DNA from 3 places in the Alcanivorax sp. P2S70 genome. Region 2 is predicted to be linked to each of the others. Evidence: predicted binding sites of a transcription regulator. Region 2 holds the regulator's gene; each other region holds the start of a gene.

Region 1 (2,271 bases), on a different contig from region 2:
TGCCACCCTGGGCATAACCGTAGTAATAGTTGCTTTGCTCCCAGAGCGCGTCCTGCCGATCAACACCAACCGCCAGACGGTGGCGGGTCATGCCGAGATTCAGATCACCCTGAAGGCGAATATCAAAATTCGTTACCTCTGTGCCGGTATCCGCCATATAGATGGTACGCGCAGTGTCACCATTGGGCGCAACACCAAAACCAATCGATGCCCAGTGCTCACGGGTTTCCGCTTCAGAGGAGGTGTAACGGCCGGTGGCAGCGATGTTCCATTGCTCGTTCAGACGATGATCCACAAACAAGGTGACTTCATTTTTTTCGCGGTCATAACGATCCCAGCTAGGCTCCCCAACAAAAGTCTCCGTAGGAAGATCACCTCTCACCCCAGGCTCGATAGTCCCTTGGGCCGGAAGAAACTGGGCCGAAACGCCGCCTGAGTTTTCCTGGGCATTAAACAGCAGGCTAATACTGGTGTTATCCGTAGGCAGCCAGGTAATAGACGGCGCAAAAAGGAAACCGTCATCATCCACATGGTCCACCTGGGTACCGCTTTCGCGCTTCAGCGCCACCAGACGATAGAGTAACTTCCCGTCCTCTGAGAGAGGCCCGGTAACGTCTGCCGCCAACTGTTTGCGGTCATAGGAACCCACCTGCGCCCAGATTTCTCCCTGCTGCTCTGGCTTGGGGAGCTTCGAGACGGAATTAATGATGCCGCCCAATTCAGACTGGCCATACAGCACAGAAGACGGCCCCTTCAGGACCTCCAGCTGTTCCAGAGCATAGACATTGGTGCGCACACTGTTATAGCTGCCATAAATCGAGCGCAGCCCATCCAGATAAAAGGACGCATCCATTCCGCGTATCTTTGCCCAATCACCACGGGTATCAAACCCGAATGCACCGGCATAGACGCCCGAACTGTAAAGTAGGGCATCCTGAATATTCTTGGCCCCGGTATCACGAATAAACTCTTGATTTACAACACTAATGGCAAATGGTGTCTCTTCCACTGCCACATCCAGTTTGCCCGTTTTGGCGGTTTCCCTTTCAGTGATATATCCCGCTTCTTCAGCGCCCTCGGCGCTTACCTCTACAGCAGGAATCACATTGGTAGAGGGCTCTTCAGCGAGTACCGTCACAGGAAACAAAGAAAGCAGGGACATCCCTACCAGCGGCGCGCCCCAAATCGCGCGATATCGGCAAGTCATTGGCAAGCTCCAAAATATAAAAATACTAAAAACGATAACGATTCGCATTCTACACCTTTGCCGCGACACTGAAAAGTAAGCTTTGTCAGTCTGCTTCCCATGATTGAACCTGCCTCATTCTTTCCCCTTTGTTCATGCAGGATTAAGCTGGACAGGGGTGAATCCCGTTCCCTGTCATTACCGTGTCATATATATGTCATGGAATAGAGGGCCCTTGCGGTTCCGCTCAGGACGAGACCATGAATGACATTGCCAGCGAGCACAGCGCCATCGACCTCAATAACCCCGACTACTACTTCAACCGGGAATTGAGCCTGCTGCAGTTCAACCTGCGGGTGCTGGAGCAGGCCATGGACGACAACCACCCCTTGATGGAAAGGCTGAATTTTCTGCTGATTTTTTCCAGCAACATGGACGAGTTCTTCGAGATTCGTGTAGCGGGTCTGCGCAACAAGCTGGAAACCGGCACAGGTCAACCGGGCCCGGATGGCATGCTGCCGGCCGAGCTGCTCAGGGAAATCGGCCGCATCACCCATGAAGCAGTGGACCGGCAATATCACATCCTGAACAACATCCTGTTACCGGCACTGCGCGAGGAAGGCGTCGACTTCCTGCGCCGCGAAGATTGGACCGAAGCCCAGGCTGAATGGGTCAAAAAGTATTTTCGTGAGCAGGTCTACCCGGTTCTGACCCCCATCGCACTGGACCCATCCCATCCCTTCCCGCGCCTGGTCAACAAGAGCTTAAACTTCATCGTGCCGCTGGATGGGAAGGATGCATTTGGTCGCTCCACAGGACTGGCCATTGTGCCTGCTCCGCGCTCGCTGCCGCGCCTGATCCGCATCCCGGACGAAATCAGTGGCGACGGCGACGATAATTTTATTTTCCTTTCCTCCATGATCCATGCCCATGTCTCGGATCTTTTCCCGGGCATGAAAGCCACTGGCTGCTACCAATTTCGAGTGACTCGCAATGCGGATCTTGAAGTGGACGAAGAAGCAGAAGATCTGGCCAGCGCCCTGAAAGGCCAGCTACTTTCCCGTCGCTACGGAGACGAAGTACGC
Region 2 (2,271 bases):
GCTGACATTGGCTACAAAGTCTTTGCGCATTTGTTCGAGGTGATGAATCCGGGTGACATCACGGGCCATCAGCAGTTGCTCGCCAACGCCGAACTCCGTCACCCTGAATTGCAGGATGCGGTTGTCATTCACCGGAGAGGGAATTTCCAGGGGTTCGCGAAAATCGGCGCGATGAAGGTATTCGGTAAATCCGGGGTGGCGCACCAGGTTGGTGAGCGGTTGCCCCAGGTCCTGGCTGGGGTTGAAGCCCATATAGCGCTCTGCGGCGGCGTTCCAGTATTCCAGATAGCCGTGCTGGTCAATCAGGATGACCACCTCTTCCAGAGCGTTTACGGATTGCTGGGCGCGGTGGATGATGCTTTGCAGGTTTTCCTGCGCACGCCGTTCTTTCTGAAACAAGTGTTCCAGCCGGGTATAGAACTCGCCCCACAGACCGATGCTGTCTGGCGGTTCGGTATGATCATCACGGACCAGCCAGCTGTAGAGGGAGAACAGCTGCCGGGTACTCCAGAAAATGTAGCCCACCAGGCCTACCAGCAATGGCCAGATGTGACCGACTGCGAGAGCGGTCAAGGCGGCCAGGGCGATCAGGCCGGCGATTCGATTAACTTCTTTGGCCAGGCTGGCTTTCATGATCGTGTGTTGCCCTTGTGGGGTCAGACTGGAGTTATACCGAGGTCATGAACCCTAACACATTATTGGCTTCAGCTCGCCTTGGCGGCCTTGATCGAAAAGCGATAGCCCGTACCTCGCACCGTCTGGATAAAACGGTCAAAGCCGTAGGGTGCGAGAGCCTTGCGCAAACGGCGGATGTGGACGTCGATGGTGCGGTCTTCCACATACACATTGGCGCCCCACACCTGATCCAGCAACTGGGTGCGGGAGTAGGCTCGCTCCTGATGGCTCATGAAGAATTCCAGCAGGCGATATTCGGTTGGCCCCATATCCACCGGCTCGTCGTTAGCGCTGATACGGTGGCTGACCGGGTCCAGGCATAGCCCTTCCACTTCGATAGCTTTTTCGGCGGCAGCGCTGGAAGAGCGGCGCAGTACCGCCTTGATCCGGGAAATCAGTTCGCGGGTGGAAAACGGTTTGGTGATGTAGTCGTCAGCACCCACATCCAGGCCCTGGATCTTGTTATCTTCTTCGCTTTTGGCGGTAAGCATGATGATCGGCACTTCATTGGTGGTCTCATCACGCTTAAGGCGACGGGCCAGCTCAATGCCGGTCACGGAGGGCAGCATCCAGTCCAGCAGTACCAGGTCTGGCCGTTCGTCGACGATGATCTCGTGGCCGCGCTGGGCATTTTCAGCTTCCAGTACATCAAAGTCCGCCAGTTCCAAGGCGACAGCGACCATCTCACGGATAGCCGGCTCGTCATCAACAATCAAAATTCGGTTACGGGACATGGCTTCCTTCCTTCGCCTGTCAGTCTTTTGTTGGTGCCCTATTAGATTGCTCTTTTATGACATGCGTATGACAAGTTGAGCCGGATGCGGGGGAATTGCAAGCGGGAGAGGGAGTGATGAGTTGAAAGTTCAAAATTGAAACGCGGCCCAAGCCAGCAGGTTTTGCATAGCCGTGCCCGCGCTCGCAGGTAATGGCGCGGGTACAGAGAGCCGGAACGACAAAACCTGCCTCCCGCCTTTTCCACTTTGAGCGTTAAACTTTCAACTCAAAAGTACTGGAAATACAACCCCGCAAACACACACGCCCCGCTCCAGTGATTGTTCAGGAAGGCATGAAAACTGGGCCAGCGTTCGCGATAGCGGATCAGGCTGTGCTGGTAGAGGAAGGTCACGGCCATCCCTGCCAGGCCTGCATACCAGGGCCAGCTGAACCCAAGGCGGTGGCCGACCATGATCAGCCCCAGCAGGGTTAGCCCCTGAAGGACACCGATCATTAACCGATCGGCGTCGCCAAACAGGATAGCGGTGCTCTTTATGCCCAGTTTCAGGTCGTCTTCACGGTCACACATGGCGTACTGGGTGTCATAGGCGACCGTCCACACCACATTGGCCACGTACAGCAGCCAGGCGATTTCCGGGACCTCGCCGGTTTCTGCGGCAAAAGCCATGGGGATGGCCCAGCTGAAGGCGGCCCCCAGAAACAGCTGCGGCATAAAGGTGAAGCGCTTGGTGAAGGGGTACAGCACCGCCAGCCCAAGGCCGCCGAAGGACAGCCAGAAGGTCAATTCGTTGAGGAACAGCACCAGTACGAAGGCTAGCAGCCCCAGCCCGGCGAACAGCGCCAGCGCCTTTTTGCTGCTGA
Region 3 (2,271 bases), on a different contig from region 2:
ATCACGCAAAGACATTCAGGCCTCGGGCCGTGAATAACCGAAGCGGTCGTAGACCCAACCAAATACCGCGTTCAGCTCCTCTGGGCTGACACCCAGCGATTGCGGATCGTAATGGTGGCCGCTGCGATAGCCTTTTGCCTTACGGTCTTGTTCCGCAAGACGTTCGCGGAACGCCAGATCGAGGGTCCAACCGAAACGAACATACAGTTGTGCAACAACCTCTGCAGGACGATCTGCCAACACTTCCATGACCGACAATCCCTGTCGCGATTCAGGAAGGGTGTCGAGCACCTCCAGCAGATGCCGATAGTAATAATCCAGCATCGCCATGAACCCGTCTCGCCAGTAAGTGGTGGTGTCACGCCCCTCGAAAAGCCGTGCTCCAATCAGAATCGAGTTGATCTGTGAGGGCACGGAGGCATCCGGATTACGCAGGCAGCCAATGAAGCGCGCATCAGGAAAGGCGTCCGCCAGGGTCTGCATCCACGGAGTAAACGAAGGGTTTTTCGACAGCAACTGCTTGTCCTGGCCATGGAAATACAAATGCCGCTGCACAAAACGGCGATAGGCCGCCATTAGCCGGCGTTTTTCTGCGGGAGAGCCATCGCGGTCCAGAAACGTCAGGCGCCACAAGGAAGGAGATGGCACCACCAGCACCATCAGAAAACAGCCCCACACCGGAATCAGTCCAAGGTAGTCTTCTTCAGGGTCCCGCAGACCGGTCTTGTGCACACCATCCAGGCCACCCAACAAACGTCGCTCCAGCCACAGCAGCAGGCGCCCGGCCGGTTTGCCGATTCTCGCATCCAGTGAGGCTATGGCAGTCCAGAAATAACGTTGCGTAATGGATGGAGCAAACAGCAATTCCCATAATGCCGTCGTCGTAAAACGCTGATCCAGCGCCAACAACCGGTGCAGAAAGGTCGTGCCACTGCGTGGCACTCCCACGACAAACAAAGGCTCGCGCACCGTAACGCGGCGAAAGTCCGGAAACAGTACATAGTCGAGCAGCAGTCCCGCCCCATTGATCAACTGCACCAGCAGAAATACCGGCCAGAACAACACGATCACCAACAGCCGTTGCAACGATGCTCCTCGCCGGCCAATCCCGTAATCAGGAAAGGCACTGGCCGGAATACCTCGCAGGTATTGTTTGATGACGGACAGGGCGTTATTCAATCGACTGGCTCCTCGGTAACCTACTGCGCAAGGCTAGCCTTGCGATAAGTCATAAAAATGACACCTTACCCTCTTGTGTCCAGGTCACAGCGCTGTCATCTTTCTCGCAAACAATGCCCGTATGAATATTGCCATGACTCCTCCAGCAACCCCTGTCCACCTGCACCCCGCCCTCGTCGGGCATCGTGGCGCCCGTGGCGAAGCCCCGGAAAACACCCTGGCCAGCTTTCAGGTGGCCGTCGAGGCCGGTGTCACGGAGATGGAGCTGGACGTACGGCTGTCCTCTGACGGTCAACTGATTGTGCTACATGACAGCGATGTCACACGAACCACAGGCGTTCGCGGCAACGTGCGGCAATATACGCGAGCGCAGCTGGGCGTCATGGATGCCCGACGTAACACTCCCGGCTGGCATAGCCCCACCGGCATTCCCTCATTGCAGGAAGTGGTCGACCTGTGCGGGCCGCAGATGCGGTTTCAGTTTGAAGTGAAAGGGGCCGACCGCCACGTGCTGCATCAACTGGCCCACCACCTCAGCCACATGATTCATGACCAGCAACTGCAATCACGGGTGGTGATCACCTCCAGTCATACCGGCTTTCTGCGCATGATCGGCACCATGGCACCGGATATCGAGCGTGGCTACGTCTGCCAGTACCGCTATCTGCAACCGACCCGCCGTGCCCAGGGCCTGGGCTGTAGCTGGGTGATTCCGCACTTTTCCCTGGTCACCCCGGCGTTGATGCGCCGGGCACGCCGGCGAGGTTTGAAAGTGTCGGTGTGGACCGTCAATGATCTGACTGAAGCCGAGCGGTTGGCCAGACTCAAGGTAGACAGCATCATCACCGACTACCCCACCAGTTTCGTCAGCCACTTCCGCAGTCGGCAGCGTTACGCCTCGTCTTCCGTTTCCGACTGAGGCTCCGGTCGGTAAAGCGGTTCGTCACTGAAGAACGACAGGATTTCCTCTTTGCGGGCCAAGGCATCCTTGCGGCCCATTTCAATCAAGGCGTTGGTGAAACCGGGCTCGAACAGCAGGTAGCTCATAGCGCTGGCCCCCGGCGAACGGGTCGCCCCCGACCCACGCAAGAA

The links. The regulator PhoB, encoded in region 2, activates phosphate uptake and scavenging genes when phosphate is short. The targets are predictions, from matches to a motif close to TGTCATANNNNTGTCANA.
Region 1: ppk1 (polyphosphate kinase 1) is a predicted target of PhoB. The motif match lies at 1,391-1,408, and genes of this name have one in related genera.
Region 3: Q672_RS26830 (glycerophosphodiester phosphodiesterase) is a predicted target of PhoB. The motif match lies at 1,227-1,244, and genes of this name have one in related genera.

The regions. Positions count from the first base shown of each region.
Region 1 is NZ_AXBZ01000023.1:176,954-179,224, forward strand. Features, by position in the region: gene Q672_RS25880 (TonB-dependent siderophore receptor) at 1-1,207, opposite strand, end outside; gene ppk1 (polyphosphate kinase 1) at 1,447-2,271, shown strand, end outside.
Region 2 is NZ_AXBZ01000034.1:405,544-407,814, forward strand. Features, by position in the region: gene phoR (phosphate regulon sensor histidine kinase PhoR) at 1-633, opposite strand, end outside; gene phoB (phosphate regulon transcriptional regulator PhoB) at 705-1,409, opposite strand; gene ubiA (4-hydroxybenzoate octaprenyltransferase) at 1,676-2,271, opposite strand, start outside.
Region 3 is NZ_AXBZ01000031.1:1,200-3,470, reverse strand. Features, by position in the region: gene Q672_RS26835 (sulfotransferase) at 16-1,179, opposite strand; gene Q672_RS26830 (glycerophosphodiester phosphodiesterase) at 1,313-2,098, shown strand; gene Q672_RS26825 (patatin-like phospholipase family protein) at 2,071-2,271, opposite strand, start outside.